Regions from separate parts of the Bacillus cereus group sp. N8 genome, predicted to be linked through region 1. Evidence: riboswitches for the same ligand, from Rfam matches in the RefSeq annotation. Region 1 holds a riboswitch; the other holds the start of a gene.

Region 1 (10,846 bases):
ATCCAGAACCATTAAAAAGATTGTTAGATAAATATGCAAGAGGAACGAACTTAACAGGAAATGATTTTTCAGTACTGGAAAATTATGTGCGAAATGGGAAACCAGTTGTTACTTGGGTAACTGTAGCACTAAATAATCCAAGACCAATTACAACATGGAAAACACCAGGTGGAAAAACAATTTATGGGCGAATGAATACTCATGCGGTTGTTTTAACAGGTGTCGATGATAATTACGTGTACTATAATGATCCATTTTATGGGACGAAAAATGTTAAAGTGAGTAAGAGCCACTTTGCAAGTATTTATAATCAAATGGGCAAGAAGGCTTTAAGTGTAGATTAAATAAAAAAGGTTATCCGAAGATTATTTCGGATAACCTTTTTTTCTACAATGAAATCTTTAAATGAAATATATTTCATCTGCATCTTATATTTATATCTCTTGTTTATTCTAGTGATACATCCGATGCGAAGTGATGTAAAACGTATAAAAGGAGAGATATAAAATGAAAAAGAAACTATTACCAATCTGTGCAATGGCACTTTTAACAGTAGGATATTCTTCAGTAGCAAGCGCGGATACTGGAACAGTAACAAAGGAAGAATCAGCGCAGCTGCAACAAGATAAAGCGAAAAAAGAAGCAGCGATTAAGGAACAGCAAAAAAGTGTAGAAGAGAAAAAGCAAGCGGCACAAGTACAAGAAAAAAGTGATATGGCTAAAAAAGAAGAAGCGATAAAAGCAGGGCAAAAGAATGAAGTAAGGAAAAAAGAAGAAGCACAAGTACAACCAAAAAATGATGCGGCAAAAAAAGAAGTAGCGAAGCCAGTTGTACAAGGTGAAAAATTACCAAATACAGCATCAAATAATGTAGCAATGATGGCATTAAGCGCATGTCTTGTAGGGATAGGGACATTATTTGGTTTGAATCGTCGTAATAAAGTTAAGGCGTAAATAAAATATTTTTCTATAAAGAATGGGATAATTTCATATATTAAAAATGGTAGGTTATTCCTACCATTTTTTGCATGGAGGGATGAAGCATGAAGTTACTCAATTATATTGGTATCATATTGATGGCCATAGGGCTATTCATGGGATCGTATTACGCTGTGGAATGGTATAAAGGAAAAAGCGCTGCGCAAGAATTAACGAATGAGGAAATAAAGAGCCTTAAAAATATACAAGATACTCACCTTTCTCATGAAACGCCTGTAACTTCCAAAGTACCTTCTTCTCAAACAGAGCATAAAGAAGGAGAAAAGGTAGCGGTGTTAAATATACCGAAAATAAAGAAGAAGTTTTCTGTATATTGGGAGGCGAATGATACAACTTTGGAAAAAGGAGTTGGTATGTTCGTTAGTGATTTAACGACAACGCCATCTGGAGGGGGGCATACTGTACTAAGTGGGCACCGGGATACTGTATTTACAGATTTAGGAGAGTTAAAAGAAAAAGACACTCTTGTTTTAGAGTATGATAATAAAACTTACACATATGAAATTCAAAAGATATGGATTACCCATGCGGATGATCGGACTGTTATTATAAAAAAAGAAGAACCAATATTAACACTGACTACTTGCTATCCATTTGATTATATAGGAGATGCACCAGATAGATATATTATCGAGGCGAAGTTAACTGCTAGTTATTCAAAATGAAGTGATAGTTTTTGAAAGCAGGAGGGGATATATAAGTTATGGCAAAAAATATTTTAATTGTGGAAGATGAAGATATATTACGTGAAATATTAAAAGATTATTTTTTAAGTGAGCAATATATAGTGTTTGAAGCGAGAGACGGGAAAGAAGCTTTAGTTGTATTTGAGGAAGAAGAGGTTGATTTAGTTATTTTAGATATTATGTTGCCGGAACTTGATGGGTGGTCCGTTTGCCGAAGAATCCGTAAAACATCCGAGGTTCCTATTATTATGCTGACGGCACGTGTAGAGGAAGATGATACGTTACTTGGATTTGAACTTGGAGCGGATGACTATGTGACAAAGCCATACAGTCCTCCAATTTTATTAGCAAGAGCGAAAAGATTGTTAGAAAGTAGAAAAGTGACAAAGCAACTTTTAGAGAATGAAGATGATACATTATCAATCCACGGTATTCACGTTCATTTTCCGTCGCGCACTGTTACGGTAGATAGAACAGACATTAATTTAACACATACAGAATTTGAAATATTAGCGTATTTTATGAAAAATCAAGGGATTGTTTTAACACGGGAGCAATTGATTTCAAGAATTTGGGGATATGAATTTGCTGGTGACGATCGAACGGTTAATAGTCATATTCGTAATTTAAGAAATAAATTAGGAGAGAAAGCAAAGTACATTACAACTGTAGTACGAACAGGTTATAAATTTGAGGGGAATGTATGAGAAAAGGGATTGTACTAAAACTATTTACCCTCACAACAGCATTATGTATGTTAATTTTAGCGACGATATTTATTGGACAAACGATATTTTTTAAACAATATTATGCGAATCGAAAAGTGGAAGATATTAAAGTGAATTTAAATTCCTTCGAAAAGAATTATTTGAACTATGCAGGAAGTGCAGAAGGGATTCAGAAGCTGGAGCAGGACTTTTTAAGAGAAAATAATACGTGGATTACGACATTGGATCAGAATGGGAATTTAAAACATGTGGATGATTTTTATGTAGAGGTTACTTTGGAACGTAGGGCGGAAAAGGAGTTTGGAAAAAAGGTAATCAAGATGCCTTTGTACTATCTCATGAGTATAGATGAAATTGAAGGTGGGACACTACCTAAGTTAGAAGGACGCTCAGTCTATTTTTATGGGCTAAAACGAGACGATAGTTTTATCACATGTTATGTACATATAGAAGATTTAAATTTGAGTTGGCTGAATAAATCGTTAGGTAAAAAAATAGCTGCAAAAGAAATTCAGATGAGTGATGGGAGGCCAAAAGTTGCTCAAGATTCTAGCGCTATGGAAAGAAACAAAGTTGCTGGAGTTATGAGTGCTGAGGAACAGAAGAGGGCGGCTCAAAATTCGGACTTTAATCTAGCAGGGAAAATTACGAAAGTACAATTCCCTGATGTAAAAGGCCCCATAAATCCAATTTATAAAAACACTTTATTTTTGGATAGTATAAAAGAATTTCAATCGGATGTAGTACTAAAAGAGAGTAATCAAATAGAGTATTCAACAAAGACAATGGACTATGAAAAAAATGATATTAAATATAAATTATTACTGAAGCCAATAAAAGAAAAAGACGGATCGGTCACATATATATATGCGATGGCTTCTTTACAACCTGTAGATGAAGCTGTACAAATGGTGCAAGATTATTACATCTATATCATTGCATTTGTAGTCGTTCTCATTTTTCTAGCCTCTTTCTATTACTCTAAACAAATTGCAAAACCATTATTAAAAATAAATGATACGACGAAGAAAATAGCGCATTTAGATTTTACAGAAAAAATACCGATTACTTCAAAAGATGAAATTGGAGATTTATCGAAAAATATTAATGTACTATCAAATAAACTCCATTCGCATATTGGACAGTTAGAAGAAGATATTGAAAAGGAAAGAAAGTTAGAAAAGACGCGAAAAGAATTCATTTCTGGTGTTTCGCATGAACTAAAAACTCCGCTGAGTATTATGAAAAGCTGTATTTCTATTTTAAAAGATGGAGTAGCGGAGCATAAAAAAGAGTACTATTTTCAGGCGATGGAACGGGAAGTAGATAAAATGGATACGTTAATTTTAGATATGCTTGAGTTAGCTAAATTTGAGTCAGGTACATATAAAATGAAAATGGATTTATTTTATATTGATACAGTAATTGAAGATATATGTGAACATCTTTCTGTAGAAATAGAGAAAAAAGAACTTTGTGTTCATAAAAATATAGGTCCATTTGAAGTGATGGCAAATCAAGGCCGGATCGAACAAGTCATCGTAAATTTCATTACGAATGCCATACGTTATACACCAAATAAAGAAGATATTATTATTTCCACAATAGACGGGAAGGATCGTATAAAAGTGTGTATTGAAAATAAAGGTACCCACATTGGAGAGGAACAATTAGATAAAATTTGGAATCGTTTTTATCGCGTGGATGCAGCTCGTCAGCGTTCACAAGGTGGAACAGGGCTTGGACTTGCAATTTCAAAGAATATTTTAGAACTGCACGATGCTGAATATGGGGTAAAGAATACAGAAGATGGTGTGTTATTTTACTTCTATTTACCGAAAAAAGCGTAGACAATACATGTTACGCTTTTTTAATTTAACTTCATATTATCTTTACCTAATCTTTATTTTGGAGCAGTATACTTTGGATAGAAAATGAGGTTATGTAAGGAGTAGATTAGCCGTGAATAGCAATTTACTAGGTGTGATTGTATTTATTTTCTTTTGTGCATTTATTGTATTTATTATTGATATTACGATATGAAAAAAGAGCGCTCATTAGGCGCTCTTCTTTTCTCTATTCATTTGATAAGCACCGATGCTTTTGAATAAGCGTGGTGAAGTTGTAAATAAAAGAATTAGTAATACAGTACATAGTATGAAAGAGCCGATCATTGTACTGCCGTTTACAATTAATGAATATAAGACAGCTGATTGTCCTTTAGGTGCATATTGACCAAAGAAAATAATGCCAGCAATAAAGTGACAGAAATAACGTGCAAAGCTGCCGACAAATGTGGCAAGTATAATGTAAACGAGTGCTTTTTTGCCTTTGTTCTGTTTTGGTTTATCTTTACGACTGCCAAAATTGGAATGATCTGCATTACTGTTGTCTGAGGCAAGTGCTTTTTGAATTGGACGATAGAATAAACCAGCAAAGCCGATAAAGGCAAAGGCAACGAAGTACTCAATGAATGCTTGCACCGGTGTTAGAATGTAGGCATCACCTACGACAATTTGTAATAGTCCCCAAATTAAGCCTCCTAAGAAAGCCATTTTGAAGCCCCAGCGGTATGCGATAATAAAAATAGGAATCATTGCAAATGAAATGGAACCACCTGTTGGAAGTTTAAGTGATAATGGTAAAATGTCGATAATCATGGCGAAGGCTGCAAGAATAGCAGATTCGATCATCGCTTGTAAATTGGTGTTACGCATGTTGTCTCCCCCTAAATCCAAGTTGTACAAAAAAAAGAATAGATATCATAGGAGGATACGAAATACGTAAATAAAAAAGAGGTATGTATTTCGGACGTTTGCACAATCCCTGCGCTAGTATTAACTAACAGGTTCTAAGGGTCGGAACGAAGTGTTCCCTCTCAGCGATAAGGCTCCCCCTGTGATAACGAGATTCTTTATTTGCTATTGTTTATTGTAAGCGAAATGGATGAGAATGGCAAATGAACCTAGTATGACAATGTTTGAAATAGAATTGTAGCGAAATGTTAATAAATATGAAGCGAAAGGGTATAGTCCAAATGAAATAGAGTATGATATAATTTTTTTGAAAATAATTATCATTCTCTTCTGAGGGGGAAGGTTATGAGCTTAGTAGATATTAAAATTGGTGAGAAAGTGTTAGTAAAAAGTATTCAGTCGTTAGATCAGTTATTGAAGCGTAGACTAGCTGCTTTCGGTCTTGCGGAAGGAAGCGAGCTTCGCATAAAACAGAAAGCGATGTTTAAAGGTCCTTGTACATTGGAGTGTCGCGGACAGTTAATTAGTATTCGTCATTGTGACGCGAAAATGATAAAGGTGGAATTAGCGTGAATAAGGTTGCTTTGCTAGGGAATCCGAATACAGGGAAAACATCATTATTTAATGCACTTACTGGTTCTTATGAATATGTAGGAAACTGGAGCGGTGTAACAGTAGAAAAGAAGGTTGGTAAATTAAAAGATAAGCAAGGAACATTAATCGATTTACCAGGCGTCTATGATTTAAATCCAGTTTCACGTGATGAAGGTGTCGTTACGAATTTTCTACTAACAGACGAATTCCATCATATGTTAAATATTGTGGATTCTTCGCAATTTGAGCGAAATATGCATTTAACTTTGCAATTACTTGAATTTGGTAAGCCGGTTTCAATTGGCTTAAATATGGTTGATGTGGCGAAGCAAAGAGGAATTGTTATCAATGTAAAACGATTATCAGAAATATTAGGTGTAACAGTCGTTCCTGTCATCGCAAGAACCGGAAAAGGCTGTGAAGAATTACTTACGACTCTTAAAGAAAATGACAAAAAAGAGAAAGAACCATTCATTATTTCATATGGTGTACAAGTGGATGAAGGGATTGGAGAGATAATCGCTCTTTTAGAGATAGCGAATTATGAGCATCCAAGATGGTTAGCCCTTCAATTTCTAAGCAATAACGAAGTAGTAGAAAAAGAAATGAAAGCACTATCAATTTATAAGGAACTTGTAGCCGTTCGATCTCGCTTAGAAGAAAAACTTGATTGTACGTTAGAGGAGCATATTTACAAGACTCGTGAAGCGTATATTGAAAAGTTAAAAACAAATGTTATGAAGCATGAGAAAGAAGGGGAAATTCCTTTTTCGGAAAAAATCGATAAGTTAATTACACATAAAATTTTAGGACTTCCAATCTTTTTAGCAGTTATGTTTTTTATTTTTCAGGTTACGTTTACGTGGATTGGTACACCTTTATCTGATATGCTTGATGGATTTTTTGGAGGGCAACTTACTGATTGGGTTACAGCTGGGCTCACAAGTGTTGGCGCTTCTGACTTTATTCAAGCACTCGTTACAGAAGGTATTATTGCGGGCGTTGGTGCAGTATTAGTATTCGTTCCACAAATCTTTGCACTATTCTTCTTCATTTCATTATTAGAAGACTCAGGGTATATGGCGCGAATTGCAGTTGTTATGGATAGAATTATGGAGTTTTTCGGTTTAAACGGAAAAGCGTTCATTCCGATGATTATCGGTTTTGGATGTAACGTTCCAGGTATCATGGCTGCGAGAACGATTGAACAAGAAAAAGAACGTTTACTTACAGTTTTAGTAACACCATTTATGTCTTGTTCAGCACGTTTACCTGTATATGCATTATTTGCGGGAGTGTTCTTCCCTAATAGTCAGGCAACTGTTGTGTTCTCTTTATACGTTGCAGGTATTGTTCTTGCATTACTTGTTACAAAAATTATGTCTCTTACGATTTTGAAAGCGGAAAAATCTATTTTCGTAATTGAATTACCGCCTTACCGTGTGCCACAAGCGAAAACGTTATGGCTGAGCACATGGGAGAAAGGAAAAGGATTTGTTCGTAAAGCTGGTACATTCATTTTCGGTGGATCGGTTGTCATTTGGTTATTAAACTATGCAGGCCCATCAGGATTTGGTGTCGATATGGGAGATAGTTTCTTAGCGATGATTGGTGGATTTATCGCGCCACTATTTGCACCGCTCGGTTTTGGAACTTGGCAAGCTGGGGCATCTCTTTTAACAGGATTTTTAGCGAAAGAAGTTGTCGTTTCTACAATGGCAATTATTTATGCGGTTAAAGAAGATGTGCTAGGAAATGTAATGGGGGCACATTATACTGCTTTATCAGCGTACGCATTTATGTTCTTTGTCTTATTATATGTTCCATGCTTAGCGACAGTAGCTGTTATTAGACGCGAAACAGGATCGATGAAATGGACAATTTTCTCAGTCGCTTATCCATTAGTTGTTGCTTATGTATTAACGTTCATTATATACCAAGTTGGGTCCTTACTCGGATTCTAGAAGGAGATGTATTACGATGATGGTCAATATTATAATTGGAGCTATCATTTTTGGTTATGCAACATATACGCTAGTGAATTTTGTAAAGAGAAGTAAAAAAGGAAAATGCGCAGCATGTTCTTTAAATAAATCATGTCAGTCACAAACTTGTAGTCCGGATATGGAGCAAATTGCTCATAATAAATAGAAAAAAGCTTTGCGAATTTCGCAAAGCTTTTTTACTTATTTTTTAATTGTAACAAGTTGAGCGGATTCTACACCAACTTTTCCAGGGAACTCTTTACTAGGGTCTTTATCGAATTTTAGTACACCTACAGATTTTTCCTCACCTTTTACATTTCCGTAAGTTGTATCGTCAACAATTGCGAACATATCTGCATATGCGCGGCCACTTCCGATAATTGTGTTGCCTTCATATTTTAATTTTGCTCCATCAAGTGTAGCATTTTCTACTTTATCTTTTGCAAATAATACACCTTGGTCCGCTGTTACAGCTGGTAATTTATCAATTGCTTTTGTGTCGTCATTTTTATCGACTTTTTTCAGTAATTCTTTTTTAACAAACTCTTCACCAGTTTTTTTATCCATTACAAGAACTTTTTTATCTTCAAGTGTTGTAAGTTTCATTTTATACATATCTTTTTCTTTTACTTCTTTTTTGTTTTTATCTGCAATTTGCGTGACTTGCTCTTCTGTTCCGTATAATACAAAGCCGTTCGCTTTTTCTCCTAATAAAGAACAACCTGATAATGCTCCGAATGAAATTGCTGCTGCTAATCCGATTCCTACTAATTTTTTCATGATGATTTCTCCTTTTTATATGTTTTATAGTAAATACAGTTTTTGTATTAGTTCTGAAATGATGAGAAGCTTGTTCGTTGCTTCTGGTATTAGTGTATAAGAAATATGGAGATGCAACTATCGAGTTAGCTTACAGTAACATTACAATTATGTAATTTAGTGAAAGTACGTAAAAATAAGTTAATTTTGAGAAAATAAATAATAAGAATATAGTAGGAATACAATATTCTATCTAGAATGTCATATTATATTGTATGTATTTTGGAAATAACATGTAAGGACATCTTTGTTTTGTTATAATAAACACATAGGTCGTAAAAATGAATATTCTTACTGTAAAGGGAGATTTTTGAGTTTTCCAAGTAGCGAATTTGAAATATGAGGTATATCATAGGAGGAATTTGGATGTCTGTATTTAAGCGATTAAGAGATTTAACAATGTCGAATGTGTATTCATTAATTGAGAAAGCGGAAGATCCAGTTAAGATGACGGATCAATATTTACGCGATATGCAAGCGGACGTACAAGAGGCTGAGAAAAGTGTAGCTGCTCAAATCGCGCTTGAGAAGAAGTTTAAATTATTATTTGAAGAGCAAGAAGCACTTGTGAAAAAACGTGAAGAGCAAGCTCATATGGCTGTTCAAGCAAGCAATCTTGATCTTGCGCGTCGTGCTCTTGAAGAAAAACAAAACGCAGAGCAAAAGATGAATGAATATAAAGCGAGCTATGAGCAAAATAAAGCTGCTGCTGATAATCTTCGTGCGAAGCTAGAAGAAATGCGTAAACAATTAACAGAGCTGAAAAATAAACGTGAAACACTTGTAGCACGTGTAAATGCAGCGAAAGCACAAAAGAATATTAATCAGGCGATGTCTGGATTCGATTCAAATTCAGCAAAAGCTGGTTTAAGCCGTATGGAAGAGAAAGCTCTTCAATTAGAGGCTGAGGCAGAAGCAAGTGGTGAAGTGTACAAAAAAGAAAAGTCATTAGATGATGAATTTGCAAGCTTAAATAAAAATTCTGCTGTTGACGATGAATTAGCTCGTATTATGAAGCAGTACGAGAAATAATATAGAATAGACAAAGAAACCGACATGTCTGAAGAGAATTCATGTCGGTTTTCTATTATCTTTTAGAGGAGGTTTTGCAATGACGTGGACGAATGTTTTAGCCATGCTTGTATGGACTGGAGCAAGTGCGGTACTTTTATTTGCAATTATGTGGGTTGATTCGATTTTTACAAAATACAATGATTTAAAAGAAATAAAAAACGGGAATACAGCTGTAACAACTCGTTTCGTTATGAAATTATTCGCTCAAGGATACATTTTGTCACAATCGATTACGAAAGCGAATGACTTATGGCAAGCACTTCTTGCTTCAGCAGTTTCTTTCGTTATTTTATTAGTGGTAGAAATGTTCATTGAGTTTGTGTTAAAGAAAATGTCAGGTTTAGATTTAGAAGAAGGAACGAAAGAAGGCAGCGTAGCGCATGCGTTGTTAGCTGGTTCATTACATATCGTTGGGGCACTTATTTTAGGTGCTTGTTTATAAAGAGAAAAGGAGGGGTAGATTGTGAGCTTATTTAAGCGTATTAAAAATATAATGAAAAGCCCGGAGCCGCCAAAGCCAGAAAAGAGTCTTTTAACGTTGGCTCCTGGCGATATGATTGAAGTTTCGTTAGTAATGTACGAATTAACTGGGAAAACGAGCATGCATTCTCGCAAGGAGATCGTTTTAACTTTGCAGGACGGGAAAGATATTCGTTATTTAAAAATTGAAGACCGTGAAAATACGTATTACAAATTGTATACACCGATTGACGGTCGTTTAGATTCAATTGATGAAATTCCGACGACGATTGAAATGGATGATATAGAGTATCATATGGAAGAACAATATAATGGACGTGTTGTTGTTATGGGGAAAACGCCATTCGCTGCTTCAGAAGAACAGTACGTATGGGAATTCCAGTCTGACAACCGCAAATTATTACGTGTTGAATGGCAAAATGGTCGCACAATGATGTATGAGGGAGAAGCAATTATTCCTGCTGATGTACAAATCATAAGAGCAACATAAGGGGGGCGTAATCATGTCAAACCGATTGTTTACCATGATTAAATCGTTCGTGATCCCTATACTTGCTATCGTTACATTACTTGTTATTGCCGGTTATGCTTTATCGGGCTGTCAAAGTGGTCAGGCGAAGTCAATTCAGGACCGTTATCCGCTAGAGTCTGTCGCAAAGGATGGTAAACAAGAATCTTACGTGTATAGGGCTGCCAATCGGTCAGTTCCTGAAGTTGCAAAGGAA
Region 2 (19,911 bases), on a different contig from region 1:
GGGCTTCTTCTATATTTAAGTTAGGTACAGTGTGATCAATCAAGTAAAGAGGTGTAACGTGTTATTGATATAAGTGACTACCAGTTTCTTTGAATTCTTCCGCTTTCTCTTTCATTCCTTTTTCAATTGCTTCTGTCGTTTCTAAATCATTTTCTTTCGCATATTCACGAATATCATGTGAAATTCTCATACTACAAAACTTCGGTCCACACATTGAACAGAAATGAGCTGTTTTCGCCCCTTCTGCTGGCAATGTTTCATCATGATACTCCATTGCGCGTTCAGGATCTAAAGATAAATTAAATTGATCGCGCCAGCGGAATTCGAAACGCGCTTTTGAAAGTGCATCATCACGCTGATGAGCCGTTTTATGCCCTTTCGCAAGATCAGCCGCATGCGCAGCGATTTTGTACGTAATAACCCCTTCGCGAACATCATCTTTATTCGGTAAACCTAAATGTTCTTTCGGAGTTACATAACAAAGCATCGCCGTTCCAAACCAGCCGATCATCGCAGCCCCAATCGCTGATGTAATATGGTCATAACCTGGTGCAATATCTGTCGTTAACGGCCCAAGTGTATAGAACGGCGCGCCCTGACAAATATCAAGCTCTTTCTCCATATTCTCTTTAATTAAATGCATCGGTACATGCCCAGGTCCTTCAATCATAACTTGCACATCATGTCTCCAAGCAATTTTCGTCAACTCACCAAGTGTTTCAAGCTCAGAGAATTGCGCTTCGTCATTTGCATCTGCAATCGAACCTGGGCGTAATCCATCTCCAAGAGAGAACGAAACATCGTACTGCTTCATAATTTCACAAATCTCTTCAAAATGAGTATATAGGAAGTTTTCTTTATGATGGAATAAACACCACTGCGCCATAATCGAACCACCACGCGAAACAATACCTGTCGTACGCTTTGCAGTAATTGGAATGTAGCGAAGTAATACGCCGGCGTGAATCGTAAAGTAATCAACGCCTTGCTCCGCTTGCTCAATTAACGTATCACGATACACTTCCCACGTTAAATCCTCTGCAATTCCGTTTACTTTTTCAAGCGCTTGATAAATGGGCACAGTTCCAACTGGTACAGGAGCATTACGAATAATCCACTCACGTGTTGTATGAATGTTTTTACCTGTAGATAAATCCATAATCGTATCTGCACCCCAGCGAGTCGCCCACGTCATCTTCTCTACTTCTTCTGCAATAGAAGAAGATACGGCAGAGTTTCCAATATTCGCATTTACCTTCACATGGAAATTACGTCCGATAATCATCGGTTCTGCTTCCGGATGGTTAATATTCGCTGGTAAAATCGCGCGACCTTCCGCGATTTCCTTACGAACAAATTCAGGCTCTATCCCTTCACGAATCGCAACATATTCCATCTCAGACGTAATAACGCCATTACGTGCATAATGCATTTGCGTAACATTTGCACCTTGCTTTGCTCTAAGCGGCTGGCGATCCATTTGCGGGAAAACAGGTGTATGTTTCGAAGCCACTTTCACACCGTCATCCTCTGGTTTCACTTCACGTCCTTCGTATGCTTCTACATCTCCGCGCTCCAGGGTCCAAGAATGACGCGGCGTTGGAATCCCCTTTTCCAGCTCCACTTTATAGGCAGGATCTGTATAAGGTCCACTCGTATCATACACACGGATTGGCGGATTTGGGACACCGTTCGTTTCGCTTTGTGCAATCTCGCGCATCGGTACCTTCATACCTTCACGCGGTCCATCCACATATACTTTCTTACTTCCTGGTAAACTCGATTTCAATTCAATTTGCTCAGCTGAAACAGATTGTTTCATAACTTTTGTTGCCCCCCTGTACGTGACAAGGACGAGATATGGCCAGCGTATGCCAAAATAAAAAGAGCCAGGTCCATAAAAAAACAAGGACCTGGCTCATAAAGGCATAATTATGTAAAGCCGTTAACTTCCCTACGCTGGTACGAGCCAGATCAGGTCCAAAGGGTTAAGAAGTTCACGCGCTTCTCTCTCAGCCTACGCATACGTTAGGCACCCCTAGTTTATCACTGATTTAATTTTCAATACTTTCCCATCATACACGATAATCTGAAAAATGCAAAGTCTATTTCTTTTGCTGTTTAAGGAATCATCCAAGTTAAATAATAAGCCTGTACATAAGTCATAATCCCAACAATAATTACGAAGAATAAACTATGCTTCACTGTAAAGCGGAACAGATCTGATTCTTTCCCAGCAAGACCAACTGCCGCACAAGCGATTGCAATCGATTGCGGAGAAATCATTTTACCTGTTACACCGCCCGTTGTATTTGCTGCAACGAGAAGCACTTCAGGCACGCCAATTTGCTGTGCTGTAATTGCTTGTAAATTCGAGAACAGTGCGTTCGCTGACGTATCTGATCCTGTTAAGAATACGCCGATCCAGCCTAGGAATGGTGAGAAGAACGGGAATAACCCGCCAGTTCCTGCTAGTGCTAACGCTAATGTAGAAGATAAACCCGAATAGTTTGCGATAAATGCGAATCCTAATACGAATCCGATAGATAGAATTGGCATTTTTAGTTCGTTTAACGTTTCTTTAAATGTTGCTACTGCATCTTTTGCACTCATTTTTAAAATAAAGATAGAAATGATACATGCAATTAAAATCGCTGTTCCAGTTGCTGATAAAATATCTAATTTCAGGACTGCTTCATAAGGCGTTGGCTTATTTACTATCGGCTCTGCTTTCATTACTAAATTGTGCAATCCTGGAATTTCAAACTTAACTACAAGGCTTTCTAAAGCCCCTCCTGGAGCGAATAACGCCTTAAAGAAACTTTGGCTCCAAATCACAACCATCACCGTTAAAATAATGAACGGAGACCATGCTTTTACTACTTTTCCTACTGTTAGTTTCGGCATAGATGTCGCAGCCGTTGCTGCTACTTCACTATTTGCTTGTTTAGACTGATAGATTTCTTTCGGCTGCCAAACTTTTAAGAAGAGCGATAAACTTACTAAACTTACAAGTGCCGATGTAATATCCGGAAGTTCTGGCCCTAAGAATGTCGCTGTAATAAACTGCGTAATTGCAAATGAACTACCCGCTACAAATAGAGCAGGCCATGTTTGTCTTACCCCTTTAAATCCATCCATTAAAAATACGATAAAGAACGGAACAAATAATGATAAGAACGGTAATTGATGTCCAGCCATTTGTCCGATTTTATGCGGATCAATACCAGTTACTTGTCCAGCTACTGTAATCGGAATTCCCATCGCTCCGAATGCTACTGGTGCAGTATTTGCGATCAAACAAAGACCAGCCGCATATAAAGGATTTAAGCCAAGACCTGCAAGAAGCGCTGCCGTAATCGCTACTGGTGCACCAAATCCTGCTGCTCCTTCTAAAAATGCTCCAAATGAAAAACCGATCAAAATAACAAGTAAACGATGGTCATTCGTAATTGATAATACAGATGCACGAATAACATCAAATTGACCTGTTTTCACGGAAATTTTATATAAAAATACTGACATAATAATAATCCACGCAATTGGCCATAATCCGTATAAGAAACCGTATCCGGTCGCTGCCATTGCCATTGTGAATGGCATTTTATAAGCGAATAAAGCCACTAAAATTGTAAGTACAACTGTAATAAATCCTGCCACATACCCCTTCATGCGGAAAACTGCTAAAGCTAAGAAAAAAAAGATAATCGGAATAAGTGCGACCGCTGCAGAAACCCAAATATTCCCGAACGGATCATAAACTTGTGTCCATGTGTTCATTGTTCTCTCCCCCTCAATAATCCCCTTTTAAATAAACATAACCCCATCAATAGGCTATCAGGTCATCATACCTTTAAGTCTAAAATAAAAAACGTTTAAGAAAACGTTTTCATTAATTTTATCACAACAATTTTCATTTAAAAAGATTTTTTTGAAGATTTTATCATTTAAAACAGAAATCTTACAAAAGAGTCACGTTCTTGTAATGTTAATCGATAGGAAGCTCGCCAAATTTACTGCATACTAAAGGTATAAACAACGGACATTACTTATGAGGTGATATATATGAACGGAAACAAAATATTAGCAGCTTTATCATACTTTAGTGTACTATTCGCGCCTATCTTATTCCCTATTATCGTGTGGATTGTAGGCGATTCGGAAACAAAACCACATGCAAAACGTGCTCTATGGACACATATCATTCCAAGCATCGCTTCATTTATTGGATTAGTTATTTTAGGAATTATGGGCATCGGATCTGATCAGCCAGATGTAACACTTGGAATCGGAGCAATGATTGTTCTATGTATTTGCGGAATCATTAGCTTATACTACTTCATTTGGAATATCGTAAAAGGTGTTAAAGTGCTGAAAGCTTAACTTTAAACAAACGTTTGATTAAAAAGAAACTGTCGCATGATGATAAATGAAAATTTATTAGCGATTCGACAAGGAATATCGACTTAACTACAAAATGCGACAAGCATAACCTACCTATTAATAAGAAAAAACCGTCCCAAAATACCTTTTGGGACGGTTTCTTTATCTTCTGCGTTTCTTCTTTTTTCTCATCATTTTCTTTCGGCGTGTGTTCACTTTATCCGCTATAATGTGGAGCGTACTCGCCACTACAATACCCATTACGAACGTTACAATTTCAACCTCATATTTCTTCGCAATTTCTATTAAATTCCCATCGAGTGCGATTACATTTAATAGGAATAAAAACGGAGAAAATACGATTAACATGTATGCGATACGAATAATATCACCAATTATAATCGTATGTGTGAAGAAGGAACGATGGGGCATTACGCTCCTATATGGATACCAAAAAATACGGAGTAACCCCCATTTATTATACGCATTACTATACGTATCTAAATCAGGTGTTAAAAATGAAGTACCTACTAAAAATCCGATTGCAAAAGTTAATAAAAAATCAAAATTTGTTAATCCATACGAAAAGAGCATAAACAAAACAACCGGAAGGGATATTAAGTTTATTTTCGTATGCGTTCTTCCTGATGGCATAATGCACTTCCTCGCTTACGTTCGCCCTGTCACTCTATGACAGTTCTCACCTATTGATCTAATTTCTGATCGATAAATGATGTGTCTATATCCGAACCAAACCATTCTGCCAACTTCACTCGTGCCTTATCTTTCACATCTTCATTAACGTATAACGACGCTTGTAATAATGCAGCCGTTAACGCCCCTAAATCATCCGTATAACCAACTCCAGCAATGAAATCTGGAATGGCATCAATCGGTGCAATGAAATAAGCAAGTGCTCCAATTACAATAATTTTCACTCGTTTTGGAACATCAGGTCTTTGCAAAACGTAAAACAACAATAAACTCGCATAAATTACCGACTGCCCTGCCTGCTTCGCAACATGTTTTATTTTTTTCCAAAACACTTCAACTGAAAATTTTTGTTTCATTTAAAAGCCTCCCTATTTTTCAAAAAAAATAAGCTACAATATGTTATCAGTAAACGTTCATCAAAATTACACATAATCTATCAATGAAATTTCATTGTAACAAACAAAACCAAAAAGAACAAGTGTTCGTTAATTTTTCTACATTTTCCTTCATATAATAGTTTTCTAGACACCGATTTTAAAGTTTCTATTCCATATTTCTCAACAAAAAAACTTTCAATTTCACTTAACATTCTTTTCTATTTTTGTTATATTTTCTAGTTGACGGGTATATAAACGAATGTTAAAGTTTTCTCTGGTAGTGACAAATCACATACAAAAAATGTAAAATGTTATAGTGTTTCTCAGAAATGAATTTTGTTGTATAATACAGAAATGACGTTATGCTTATGAGCAGCAAAAGAAACCAGAAAAGGGTATGCATAGTTAAAGTCGTATATGGGTGAATATAGAAGCTCTAATTATGGCAAAAGAAACTATGTATTTTTTATTTTAACATTTTTCGCTCCAAAATCGACCAAGCCTGATAGAGAAAGGGTGGAAATGAATGAAAGAAACCTTGAAATCACAATTTCAAAATGTGCGTTTCACTTTATTCGTAGCTTTGGCCGTATGGCTAAAAACCTACATCATTACACGCACTAGCTTTGATTTAAAACTTGAATCTTTCATGCAAGAATTCATTTTATTCATTAGTCCATTAGCAGCATCATTACTGTTTGTGGGACTTGCATTATTTGCAAAAGGTAAAAAACGTAACTATATAGCACTAGGAATTAACTTTATCTTAACGTTCATTCTCGTTGGTAACGTAATGTTCTACGGATTCTACAATGACTTCGTTACTTTACCAGTACTAGGACAAACGTCTAATTTCGGAAGTTTAGGTTCTAGTGTGAAAGAATTATTTAACTACAAAATCATCCTTGCATTTGCGGATATTATCGTCTTCTTCGTTCTATTGAAGAAGACGAAAAATTTTGCACCGACAGAGCGTGTAGCACGTCCGATGCGTTCCCTATACTTCGTATCAACAATTGCTATTTTCTTCGTAAACCTAGGATTTGCAGAAGCTGAGCGTCCAGAACTATTAACACGTTCATTCGACCGCGTTATGCTTGTTAAAAACTTAGGATTATATGTACACCAAGCATACGATCTTGGCTTACAAGCAAAATCAAGTTCGCAAAAAGCATTTGCCGACGGTAGTAAGTTACAAGAAACAGAAAACTATGTAAAAACAACACAAAGTAAACCAGATCCAAATATGTTCGGTACTGCAAAAGGGAAAAACGTAATTGTTGTCTCTCTTGAGTCATTACAAACATTCTTAATTGGTGCAACAGTTAACGGACAAGAAGTTACACCATTCTTAAACCAATTTGCGAAAGAAAGTTATTACTTCGATAACTTCTTCCATCAAACTGGTCAAGGGAAAACATCTGATGCTGAGTTCTTAGTAGATACTTCGTTATATCCGCTAGACCGTGGCGCTGTATTCTTCACACACGGTAACAACGAATATACAGCAACTCCAGAAATTTTACGTCAGCAAGGGTACCACACATCGGTATTCCACGCAAACAACGCAACATTCTGGAACCGTAACATTATGTATCCGGCACTTGGTTATGATCGTTACTACAACGAGCTTGACTACAAGATTACGCCAGAAACAAAATTAAACTGGGGATTAAAAGATATCGAATACTTTGATCAGTCTATCGATATGTTAAAAGAAGTGAAGCAACCATTCTATACTCGCTTCCTTACTTTAACAAACCATTACCCATTCACTTATGATGACAGTACGAAATTAATCGACGAATACAATTCAGGTGATGGCGTATTTGACCGTTACATGGTAACTGCTCGTTATTTAGACGAAGCAATGAAACACTTTATTGAGCGTCTAAAAGCTGAAGGCATCTACGACAACTCTGTGATCGTATTCTACGGTGACCATTATGGTATTTCTGAAAACCATAACCGTGCAATGGCACAGTTCTTAGGAAAAGAAGAAATTACTGCATTTGACCATATGAACTTACAAAAAACACCGATGTTTATTCACGTTCCAGGTCAAAAAGAAGGTAAAACAATTTCAAAACCAACTGGTGAAATTGACATTAAACCAACTATTCTAAACTTACTTGGTGTAGATTCTACGGATCAAATTCAATTCGGTCACGACGTATTCTCACCAGACAATAAAGGATTCGTTGTTCTTCGTGACGGTAGTTTCATTACGGATAAGTACATGTACACGAACAGTACATTCTACGACCGTAACACTGGTGAAGTTGTACAATTACCGAAAGAAGAATCTCAACCACTAATTGATCGTGCCCAAAATGAATTGAACATGTCAGACAAACTCATTGAAGGTGACTTACTTCGCTTCTCTGAAAGTAACAAGATTAAAACTGGTGAAGTAAAAACAGCTATTAAAGAAGAAAAGAAGAGCGCTGAGTAATCTCAGCCTCTTTTTTTATTTTCTGCTATCCTTCCTCTCCTATTCATTAACTTTAAAATTACATAACCTTCACCGAATATTTACACTACATTAATGAAGTATCTTTATAATAAAATATGTAAACGAGGTTTCACATATTTCTTATCTCTCATCTGTAATAAGATCCCTTTGAGAAATATGTGCACCATTTGTTTTCAACTTTCTTATGATTGTCTTACTAAAACTTTTAATAAGAAGATGTCCCTACGAAAGATAGCTACCCTCCTTGTGCAGCATTCAATACGAATGTTGCTTTTTTTATTTCAAAAAGCAGGATTCTCATTTACTATTTTCGAATTTGTATATACAAAATGCTATAAAGTGAAACTTTAATCAGTAGGGGGGTGTTCATCCCCCACTGATTATTAGCCCGCACCAATGGGGCGTTTACGGGCAGTTCATCTCCCACTTAACTTCTTTGCTCCAGCCGAATTTTGAGGTGGGAGTTTTACTGCCCGTTAACGCGGGGTAAATCACCACTACTTCTCTATAATTTATAAATACATATACGTCATATGAAGAGAATTGCTCACATAAAAATAACTAGAGTGCTTTTTATTCATGTACTAACGAAAGGATGGGACGAAAATTGGCATACGAAAAATTTGTACTATGGAATGATGCAGTTATTGATACAACAAAACATAGCGCGTACATAGAACTTGAAGAAAGAGGCTTGCAGTTTGGAGATGGTGTCTATGAAGTTATTCGCCTATATAAAGGGAACTTTCACTTATTAGATCCGCATATCACAAGGTTATATCGCTCCATGGAAGAAATAGAATTATCACTTCCTTTCTCAAAAGCAGAGCTTATTATCCTACTTTACAAACTAATTGAAAGTAATAATTTCCACGAAGATGGTACTATTTATTTGCAAGTATCTCGTGGTGTACAAGCCCGTACCCATACATTCTCATATGACGTCCCTCCGACAATCTATGCCTATATTACAAAGAAGGAAAGACCAGCTTTGTGGATTGAATATGGTGTACGTGCTATATCAGAACCAGATACGCGCTGGCTACGCTGTGATATCAAATCTTTAAATTTATTACCCAATGTATTAGCTGCTACGAAAGCTGAACGCAAAGGTTGTAAAGAAGCACTTTTCGTACGAAACGGTACTGTAACTGAGGGGAGCTGTTCTAATTTCTTTCTCATAAAAAATGGAACTCTTTACACACATCCAGCCAATCACCTTATTTTAAATGGCATTATTCGTCAATATGTCCTTTCCTTAGCGAAAACCCTTCGCATTCCAGTACAAGAAGAACTGTTCAGCATTCGCGATGTTTATCAAGCAGATGAATGCTTCTTTACGGGAACGACTATTGAAATTTTACCGATGACCCATCTCGATGGAACTGCGATTCAAGATGGGCAAGTTGGGCCTATTACAAAATTACTACAAAGTTCATTTTCTCAAAGCCTTTTAAAATCTAACAGCACATCTTACTAAATCCGAATAATCTTCTCATTTTCTACATCAAATATATGTATTCAAATGGAAATCAAGGTGTAGATTTATACCTTGATTTTTTCTTGTAATCTTTTTGTCATATTCAGATTCCCGCATAAGTCTTGACAGTAATCGACATGCTCTTTAGAATTTTTAACAGTTGGTAAATATTTCTTAACTACATTACAGACAGAAAGGAATCGACAAATTATGAAAAAATACCTTGCCGGTCTTGCGGCAGTGTCTGTAGCAGGAGGAGCAGCACCTACACTTGATAGCGTTCAAGCTGCCCCTGAACAAAACACACAAAAAGCTGCTACACAAACTGTCCAAGCTTCCGCATCAAACAGTTCATCTTATACGGTGAATGCTAGCGTGCTACATGTTCGTGCAGGATCAAGTACTTCTCACGACATCATCTCTCGCGTTTATAATGGTCAAACATTAAACGTAATTGGAGAAGAAAATGGTTGGTTCAAAATTAACCATAATGGGAAAACAGGTTATGTGAGTGGTGAATTTGTATCAAAAAATGGAGAAAAAACAAATAACAATGTAAGTACAGGTGGAAACAATAAAGTTACTGCTGATGTATTACGTGTACGTACCGCTCCTAACACTTCTAGTTCTGTTTCAGGACGTGTATATGAAGGACAAACATTAAACGTAATTGGTCAAGAAAATGGTTGGGTGAAAATCAACCATAATGGACAAGTTGGCTATGTAAGTGGCGAATTCGTATCTGGTGTTTCTTCTAATGCAGGTTCTTCAAACAACAATACGAATAATACTGTAAAACCAGCAAGCGGAAACTATACAGTAAACGTATCTTCCCTTCGCGTTCGTACAGGTCCTAGCACTTCTCATACAACTATAGGTTCTGTGAAAAAAGGACAAGTCGTACAAGTCGTTGGTGAAGTTCAAGATTGGTTCAAAATCAATTATGCAGGACAAACAGCTTACTTAAGCAAAGACTACGTAACAAAAGGCGGTTCTAACGAAAACGCCACGCAAGGTAACAACCAGGAACAAAACAATAATGTAACTGTTCAAACTGGTGGCACTTACGTCGTTAACGCAACATCACTACGTGTTCGTACGGGCCCTGCTACTTACCATAGCGTAATTGGTGGCGTATTAAATGGTACGAAATTAAACGTAGTTGGATCTGAAGGTAGCTGGTTTAAAGTTAATTATCAGGGAAAAACTGGCTATGTTAGCAGCGAATTCGTAAAATTCGTTAAAGGTGGCACTACTACTCCTGAACAACCTGAGCAACCTAACCAAGGTGCAATTGGCGACTACTACATTAATGCTTCTGCACTAAACGTACGTAGCGGCGAAGGTACAAATTATAGAATCATAGGCGCACTTCCACACGGACAGAAGGTTCAAGTAATCTCTGAAAACTCTGGATGGAGCAAAATTAACTACAATGGTCAAACTGGTTACATCGGAACACGTTTCCTATCTAAAACACCAGTTGGGGGCGCAGTAGATAATAAGCCTAACGACAACCAAAATAACAATCAAAACAATAACAACAATAATACAAACAATAATAGCGGTGACAGTTCTTCTATTCTTGCATACGCAAAATCTATGCAAGGCGTACCATACGTTTGGGGCGGTACTTCTGCTAATGGTGTTGACTGCAGTGGTTACATCTATCACGTATTTAAGAAATTTGGTCATAACATTAGCCGCCAAAGTGTTGCAGGATATTGGAGCAGCTTACCACAAACTTCAAGTCCACAACCAGGTGACTTAATTTATTTCAAAGACACTTATAAAGCAGGTCCTTCTCACATGGGTATCTACCTTGGCGGCGGATCGTTTATCCAATCTGGAGATAAAGGTGTAGCAATCGTTTCATTAAACAACTCTTATTGGAAAAGCCATTTCTTAGGGTATACAAAAGCACCTTAAGTGATAGTTTCAGAGCCTTCTAGTTTACTAGAAGGCTCTTTTTTAAAGGGCTCAATATAGTAATCCCCTTTCATTCTCTCTACGCAAAAATTATGCGTTCATTTCTCTATTTCATACACTATATTCTATAAAAATTATCCAAAACGTTATCATAATGTATATATTTCCACAAAAAACATAACCTATTTCATGTCGATTCATTTTATATGTGTTTTTTCAAAGAATTTTCTTTTTATTTAAACTTTTCGTTAGACGTTTGACCTCCGATGTCCATTATGATACGTTACTTAAGATGTTATATTCGCAAAAGTATAGACAACTGGTTTATACACTTTTTTACTATGAGGAAGGAGCATACACTGCATGAATGTTTTATGGGGAATTGGCGGCGTGATTGGAGTATTAGCAATCGCTTTCTTATTATCTTCCAACCGCAAAGCTATTAATTGGCGCACAATTTTAATCGCGCTAGCATTACAAATGTCATTTTCATTTATCGTATTACGATGGGATGCTGGAAAAGCAGTTTTAAAACACGCTGCTGACGGTGTTCAAGGATTAATTAATTTTTCTTACGAGGGAATTAGGTTCGTTGCTGGGGATTTAGTCAACGCAAAAGGACCTTGGGGATTTATCTTCGTGATTCAAGCACTACTTCCAATTGTATTTATTAGTTCATTAGTTGCAATCTTATATCATTTCGGCATTATGCAGAAATTTGTTAGTATTATTGGTGGCGCATTAAGTAAACTTCTTGGAACTTCGAAAGCAGAAAGTTTAAACTCAGTAACAACTGTATTTTTAGGACAAACTGAGGCACCAATTTTAATTAAACCATACTTAGCACGTTTAACTAACAGTGAATTCTTCACTATTATGGTAAGTGGTATGACAGCTGTTGCCGGATCAGTTCTTGTCGGCTATGCAGCAATGGGAATTCCGTTAGAACACTTATTAGCAGCAGCAATTATGGCAGCTCCATCAAGTTTATTAATTGCAAAACTAATTATGCCAGAAACAGAAAAAGTAGATAATAACGTTGAACTTTCTACAGAACGTGAAGACGCAAACGTTATCGACGCAGCTGCACGTGGTGCATCTGAAGGTATGCAACTTGTTATTAACGTAGCAGCAATGTTAATGGCTTTCATCGCATTAATCGCTTTATTAAATGGCTTATTAGGATGGGTTGGTTCTTGGTTCGATATTAAACTTAGCCTTGATTTAATCTTCGGTTACTTACTATCACCATTTGCAATCTTAATCGGGGTTTCACCGGGTGAAGCTATACAAGCAGCAAGCTTTATCGGTCAAAAACTTGCAATCAACGAATTCGTTGCATACGCAAACTTAGGACCTCACATGGCAGAGTTCTCTGCAAAAACAAATCTGATTTTAACATTCGCAATCTGTGGTTTTGCAAACTTCTCTTCTATCGCAATTCAATTAGGTGTAACAGGAACATTAGCTCCTACTCGCCGTAAACAAATTGCACAATTAGGGATTAAAGCAGTTATCGCTGGTACACTAGCGAACTTCTTAAACGCAGCAGTTGCAGGTATGATGTTCCTATAATTTAATGTAAAGTCTCCTCTTTAAAAGAGGAGACTTTTTTGTATACCATAAATATATTTTTCGAATATACTAAACAATTAATATTTAGATTATATGTTACAACGATTAGTATGTCTGTTTATCTTTTTTGCAACGAAAGGAATACTATTTGATGTCACACTCTAAAAAAAGAATTCCAGCTACACGGTCCATTTATTAATAATTGTGCATACTACAAATATCCTACATGAATCATCTTTAAGGAGGAAAGTTTCGTGAAAGATAAATCCTATAAAGTCCTTTCTATGTGGATTTTGCAAATTTTATTTTATTTTACTACTGTACATGTGACGAAATATGAGCACGCGCTCATTTTTACAATTATATATGTCATCATAAATGTACTATTCCTATTTTTAGCTGATAAAACAGCATTTATTTTCTTTATACTGGGAACGATTATTTCAGTATTCTATTTATTTTATGAAGCGTGGCTTTACTTATGGAGTACATCAGATCAATGGGAATACATCATTACCCACTTCCTGATGGCAGCTAACTTCTTCCTTGTTTATATTTCAACCCACTTATTAAAAAAGGTTATCCTTAAAAATAGAGAGCTAACTGAGCGAGTGCTTGAGCAATACATTGGAGAATCCAAATTATTAACAAGACAAGAATTCGAAAGACGACAAGCATTATTAAAGACTGCGATGAATCGCCGCAATGAAACAGGCATTATTATTTTCTTTGATTTCACTTCCTTTAGTAAATATACGAAGGAAAGTGTCATGGATCGTGTAGCTTCATTATTAGTTGATACAGTAAGAACTAACTTTGACCTTGCTGCTGAATATGACAGCAACACATTAGTCATTTTATTACAAAACACAAATGAAAATGGTGCTGATATTGTAATGAACCGTCTACAACCAAAAATGGAGCAATGGCTTACCGCTGAAGCAATTCAAGATATTAAAATAAAACGAGAACAAATCAACACAAAAGGACAAACACCATTATGATGACACTCGTTATACTCCTTTTATTCCTTCTGTTCTGCGTACTCGTATTTTGGATTAGCATCACATTTTCAATTAAATATGTACTTATTTTTACTGCCTTTCTATTCTCAGGCCTACTCGTTTACTACTCTCTCTTAACACTCGCGGGCTTAATTCATCGAAATAGTAAACGAAAAGATCGTACGCTAGAACATTATCCAAGTGTAGATATTTTAATACCCGCCCATAATGAGGGCGTCGTTATTAAAGATACATTAGAAGCGATGGCAAAGATTGAATACCCAGGCAAATTAAACGTTTATTTATTAAACGATAACTCTCAAGATGAAACACCTGAAATTGGCGATGATTTCGACAAAGCTTATGCTCATATTCATCACATTCGTGTACCACCTGGCGAACCGAAAGGAAAATCGCGTGTATTAAACTACGGTCTTAGCATTTCAAATGGTGAATATTTCTGTGTTTACGATGCAGATAATCAACCTGAACCACATGCACTACGAATGCTCGTAGAACATGCTGAAACCATCCAGGATGCCGTTGGAGCAGTTGGACACGTTCGTACAGTAAATGAAAAGAGAAATTGGCTCACACGAATGATTTCATTAGAATTTCAGATTTTCCAGCTCCTTATGCAATCTGGACGCTGGCTATTATTCCAAACAGGCTCACTGACCGGAACAAACATGCTCCTTCGTCGTTCCGCATTAGAAGAACTTGGCGGCTATGATCCTTACGCAATTGCAGAGGATGCCGAATTAACATTGAGAATTACCCAAAAAGGCTATCTCTTACCAATCGTCCCGGAATCGATTACATGGGAACAAGAACCTGAACATTTAAAAATCCTTATTAAACAACGTACACGTTGGCTTCAAGGAAACTTATATATTTTAGAAAAAATGTTTTCTTCGCTAAGCTTCTTTAAAGGAAAGCTACTCGTCCACTCCTTACAGCAAGTTTTAGTATATGTCGTATTTTGGCTATTCTTAATCATTTCAAACGTTTGGTTTGTAATTGGACTGCTCGGGATATTCCAAATTCAATACAGCATTCCATTACTATTTATGTGGTATGTCGCATATATTACATATGTTTCTCAATTATTTAGTGCCCAGAGCGTCGAACGAACCTTTACACCAACCAACATTTTCATAAGCGTCATTATGTACTTTACGTACGCACAGCTCTTTACGTATTTGTTTATTCGCAGTCTCATTCTTTACTTACGTGCAAAGAGCAAGAAACAAGTAATTGGCTGGGATAAAACAGTACGATTTAAAAAGGAAAAATAAAGTGAAACTTTAATCAGTGGGGGTTATTCATTTCCCACTGATTATTAGCCCTCACCAATCGGGCTTTTACGGAATAAAAAATAAGCACAGAGCGCCGTAAGCTCTGTGCTTATTTTTTACCGTAATACTATATATCAGACAATACCCCTTAGCTGAAAGTAATTTCACGTCCATCCCCCAACGAACGATCGACCTTCATTTATATACGAAAAAGTGATTGCTATTTTTGTAGAACCAGTTGCTTTTCTTGCTGCTCTTTGCGCGTTTCAGTCTTAGGTTCCGTGCTTTCTTGGACATTGCGATGTGCCACACGTTTCAAACAAATATGCTTCCACTTTCTTTCGTAACGTTTCATTATTCTAGATGTCCCCCTTGAATGCGATTTAAAACTATTTGAAATCGCTTACAGGAAATAATATAGCACATATACATAAAAGTGACAACACATTTCCGACATATTTTTGTCAAAAATATGAACATAATTTACACAATATCGAATATTGTCGAAACATATCGATTTTCCTTTTCGAACTACTGATATCACCCTTTTCCTAATAGATGCATTAAAAAGGAGCTGATATAAAATCAGCCCCTTTCCTTCTATTATTTATGTTGCTTCATACGCCCTTCTTTTTGCAACTCTTTAAATAGTGCTGCAATCATAAAGAAAATAACAAATACAAATGGGAATGCCGCGATAATCGACGCAGTTTGTAGCGCCTCTAATCCACCAACATACAATAAGATCGAAGCTAACGCTGCTAGAACAATACCCCAAACCATTTTGATACGATTTGGTGGGTTTAAACTACCATGTGTCGTTAACATCCCTAGAACAAACGTAGCAGAATCTGCTGATGTAATAAAGAATGTTGAAATAAGTAAAATAGCTAACACACATAAAGCCGATCCCATGCTACCCATTTGGTCTAACATAGCAAACAATCCTACTTCTGTGCCCATCTCTTTAATTTGGTCATATATATTCGCTCCGTCGAACAATTCCATGTGAATACCTGTTCCTCCAAAAACAGAGAACCAAAGTGCACCGATTATTGTTGGTACAAGTAGCACACCGATCACAAACTCACGAATTGTACGTCCACGTGATACACGAGCAATAAACGTACCTACGAATGGTGACCATGCAATCCACCATGCCCAGTAGAAAATTGTCCATGACTGAATCCACTGATTTCCGCCTTCATTTAATGGACTTAAACGGAAACTCATGCTTGGCAATTCTTGAATGTATGATCCGATTGTTGAAGTGAAATAATTCATAATAAAGTTTGTTGGACCTGCAAATAATACAATTATCATAAGTGCAAACGCTAAAATAATATTCGCATTACTTAAATATTTAATTCCTTTATCGAGTCCCGTTTGTGCAGATAACATATAAAGAACAGTTACGATTCCTATGATTACTAGCTGTGTCGGTAGTGAGTTCGGAATGGATGTTAAATAACTAACACCACCTGCAATTTGCTTCGCCCCAAGTCCTAATGATGTTGCCACACCAAATACTGTCGCAAATACAGCTAGAACATCAAACGTATGTGCAATACGGCCATGTTCACCGCCTTTAAATAGTGGACCCACTGTCGCACTAATTGTACTCGCTCTTCCTTTTCTAAATGTAAAATACGCAATACATAATGCTACAAGTGCATATAATCCCCACGGATGTAATCCCCAATGGAAAAATGAGAAACGAAGTGCAAGACGTGCACTCTCTTCAGTCGCACCCTCTCCAAATGGAGGTGTGTATAAATGATTCAACGGTTCTGCAACGCCCCAGAAAACCAAACCGATTCCCATGCCGGCACTAAATAACATAGCAAACCATGTCATATAACTATAATCAGGTTCATCATCATCTTTACCTAAACGAATCGAACCGTACTTAGAAACAATTAAGAAAATAGTAATTCCTAAGAAAATAGAAACGGAAATAATATAGAACCAACCAAACTTACTAACTAACGCAGCTTGAATTGCCGTCGTTACATTTCCTAAGCTACCTTTTCCAATAATAGATTCGGGAATAATCCCCCAAAGTGTAAATACAATACATAATGTTAATGAGACAATAAATGTTTTCGTCAGTTTCCTCATCAAATCCCCCTTCGTATGTTTCATTTCTTGTAAATGACATAAATTCCGATGTGTTAAATCGGATAGAAAACTATAGTTTTGCGGTGATTTTCTTTCGGCGCTCTTAGTTTTGCCTTCACCAATTAGAATTCTTATGGACAGCCTTACCTTCCGTATAACCTTTTCACTCTGCAAGAGCTATAAGATAGGAATACTACTGTCAAATTGCGTGAGAAAAATGCGGATGGGAAGAGATTTTCCCAAAAAAGGATGTGTTACAGATGTAAAAAAGGGCAGATTTGTTCTTTACAACCCTTTCTTCTTGTAACAATTATGCGGTTTTTTTGCTAGTATATAGCGCATGTTTATAACTTCACAAACGAGATGTTTATGTTTATATAACTATATTACCCATAAAACGGTAAAATACTCAAGGAATGTAACTGTATAGTAATCATTATGTAACACCTCTGCAATATTTTTATTTGCGTCGAAAAAAATATGTTGCATTAAATATTTTGAATATAACTAGAAACCTAATAATGATATGGAATGAAAAACGCTTCCTTCTAATTCTAGCTATATTACAAAGTGTTAACGACTTATTACGAATGGTTTGTAATTGTGTGTTTTCCCAAAATCCGAAAAAATCTGTTGCTATAATGAGGACACGAAAACAAACGCAATGGAGGCTATCATGAAAAAATTAATTGGTATAGCAACAGCAGCAGTTTTTGGTCTTGGGATTTTCACATCATCTGCTAGCGCAGAAACTGTTGTAACAACAGACGTACTAAACGTACGCGAAAACCCTACTACTGAATCAAAAGTTGTCGGTAAATTACTAAACGGTAATAAAATAGAAGTTCTAAATACAGAAAACGGATGGTCACAAATCAAATTAGATGGTAAAGACGCATTCGTAAGTACAGAGTTTACAAAAAGCTCTTACTATGTAACAGCTAACGTATTAAATGTACGTGCTGAAGCAAACACAAACTCAGAAATTCTTGGAACGCTTAAGAAAGATGATATGATCGAAACAACGAACCAAGTACAAAATGAGTGGTTACAATTTGAATATAACGGGAAAACAGCTTACGTTCATGTTCCTTTCTTAACAGGTACAGCACCTGTTATTGAGAAACAAGAAACGCCTGCTCCTGCTAAAGCTGCAGCACCTGCACCAGCTCAAGCTCAAGCACCTGCACCTGCACCAGTAAAAACGGCTACTAAGCCTGCTGTGAAAGCTGCTGAAACTAGCGAACCTTCTGGTGGTCGTGAGTTAACAGTTGAAGCTACAGCATATACAGCTCACCCGAGCGAAAATGGCGGCACATATGGTGGCCGTGTATTAACTGCAATGGGTCATGACCTAACAGCGAACCCAAACATGAAAATGATCGCTGTTGACCCGAAAGTAATCCCATTAGGATCTAAAGTATGGGTAGAAGGTTATGGAGAAGCTATCGCTGGTGATACTGGCGGTGCAATTAAAGGTAACCGTATCGACGTTCTACTTGGATCAGATAGCGCTTCTCAAAAATGGGGACGCAAAACTGTTAAAGTGAAAATTTTAAAATAACCAATGACTGCTAAAGCCGGTTCTCTTTGTTGAGAGCTGGCTTTTATTTTTTATATAATACATATAAGGAGGCTATGCCCATGAATGTACAAGCAAAAGTAGATTGGATTGGTACACCCAAACCGTACATATACAAAGATGAAGTGACATATGACGCTACTTCAATTGATTTCTCACTCGCAAACAATGACAATCGCTATAAATTAATTGTGCTCAGCCATGAAGAAAATACACATTACAAAATTGTGCAATATGGAATAAAACCAGGCTCTCAAAAGCCATTCCCTATTGATATTCCATTCGAGCAAGGAATGCTACCGCTCATAGAACAAATATTAAATGATCCATATGTACAGGCGATATTAAAGCAAACACGATCCTAATTGCAAAAAAGGGTATCACCTAGTAGAATTTTCCGACTAAGTGATATCCTTTTTATTTTTCCTTAGTAAACACGAGTAGAGAAAATTATATCAATGATTTTTCCGAATATATCTATCATAACTTACAATATATCAACGGTTCGACATGAAATATCGATTTACCGACAAAGATTGAAAATAGCGGCGCTACATAAAAAAGAGACTGTTCAAAATTGAACAGCCTCTCTCTTATATTAACGAGTCGGACCAGATACTTCTTCTGACTTCAGCGTATTATTCGCTCCAAGAGAATGGTACAATATCTTTCCATTTCCATTAACAGTAACGATATGGTCATTATTAAAGCTTTTGAATTTTACAGAGCCATCACCATAACGAATATGATATTCTTCATATGTCGTTACTTTATATTTCGTTTCACTTTGACGCTCTACATTACGAATTTCCATTGTTAATAAATCTTCTGTAATTCCTTTTTTGTGTAGATATTGCAAGTAATCACGGTCTTCCTTATACGATTTCCCGCTCTTATCATAATCATTTTCAATTAAGCTAAAATCATTTAATGCAATTGCACGCACGTTATTATAAATATGATTTTGTACAA

What was found. A riboswitch is a leader RNA that binds a small molecule or an ion and turns the genes downstream of it on or off. The one in region 1 is predicted to bind thiamine pyrophosphate.
Positions count from the first base shown of each region.
Region 2: linked by a shared signal. The riboswitch ahead of thiC (phosphomethylpyrimidine synthase ThiC) and the one ahead of thiT (energy-coupled thiamine transporter ThiT) in region 1 are both predicted to bind thiamine pyrophosphate.

Region 1 covers NZ_JAEHBK010000064.1:704-11,549, reverse strand. Annotated here, with positions in the region: partial or broken gene JDS80_RS29525 (C39 family peptidase) at 1-344, shown strand, start outside; gene JDS80_RS29520 (LPXTG cell wall anchor domain-containing protein) at 508-954, shown strand; gene JDS80_RS29515 (class D sortase) at 1,044-1,664, shown strand; gene JDS80_RS29510 (response regulator transcription factor) at 1,703-2,392, shown strand; gene JDS80_RS29505 (sensor histidine kinase) at 2,389-4,263, shown strand; gene thiT (energy-coupled thiamine transporter ThiT) at 4,471-5,130, opposite strand; TPP riboswitch at 5,219-5,320, opposite strand; gene JDS80_RS29495 (FeoA family protein) at 5,515-5,742, shown strand; gene feoB (ferrous iron transport protein B) at 5,739-7,727, shown strand; gene JDS80_RS29485 (FeoB-associated Cys-rich membrane protein) at 7,744-7,914, shown strand; gene JDS80_RS29480 (lipoprotein BA_5634 family protein) at 7,950-8,528, opposite strand; gene JDS80_RS29475 (PspA/IM30 family protein) at 8,934-9,599, shown strand; gene JDS80_RS29470 (DUF350 domain-containing protein) at 9,679-10,083, shown strand; gene JDS80_RS29465 (DUF4178 domain-containing protein) at 10,105-10,611, shown strand; gene JDS80_RS29460 (DUF4247 domain-containing protein) at 10,625-10,846, shown strand, end outside.
Region 2 covers NZ_JAEHBK010000029.1:10,880-30,790, reverse strand. Annotated here, with positions in the region: gene thiC (phosphomethylpyrimidine synthase ThiC) at 62-1,822, opposite strand; TPP riboswitch at 1,935-2,050, opposite strand; gene lldP (L-lactate permease) at 2,122-3,780, opposite strand; gene JDS80_RS25280 (magnetosome magnetite crystal formation protein family) at 4,066-4,383, shown strand; gene JDS80_RS25275 (metal-binding protein) at 4,546-5,037, opposite strand; gene JDS80_RS25270 (YkvA family protein) at 5,088-5,453, opposite strand; gene JDS80_RS25265 (LTA synthase family protein) at 6,001-7,929, shown strand; gene JDS80_RS25260 (D-amino-acid transaminase) at 8,546-9,430, shown strand; gene JDS80_RS25255 (C40 family peptidase) at 9,641-11,359, shown strand; gene JDS80_RS25250 (NupC/NupG family nucleoside CNT transporter) at 11,723-12,934, shown strand; gene JDS80_RS25245 (diguanylate cyclase domain-containing protein) at 13,189-13,938, shown strand; gene JDS80_RS25240 (glycosyltransferase family 2 protein) at 13,935-15,236, shown strand; gene JDS80_RS31980 (hypothetical protein) at 15,457-15,591, opposite strand; gene opuD (glycine betaine transporter OpuD) at 15,840-17,357, opposite strand; gene JDS80_RS25230 (cell wall-binding protein EntA) at 18,034-18,921, shown strand; gene JDS80_RS25225 (DUF3910 family protein) at 19,002-19,304, shown strand; gene JDS80_RS25220 (zinc ribbon domain-containing protein) at 19,538-19,911, opposite strand, start outside.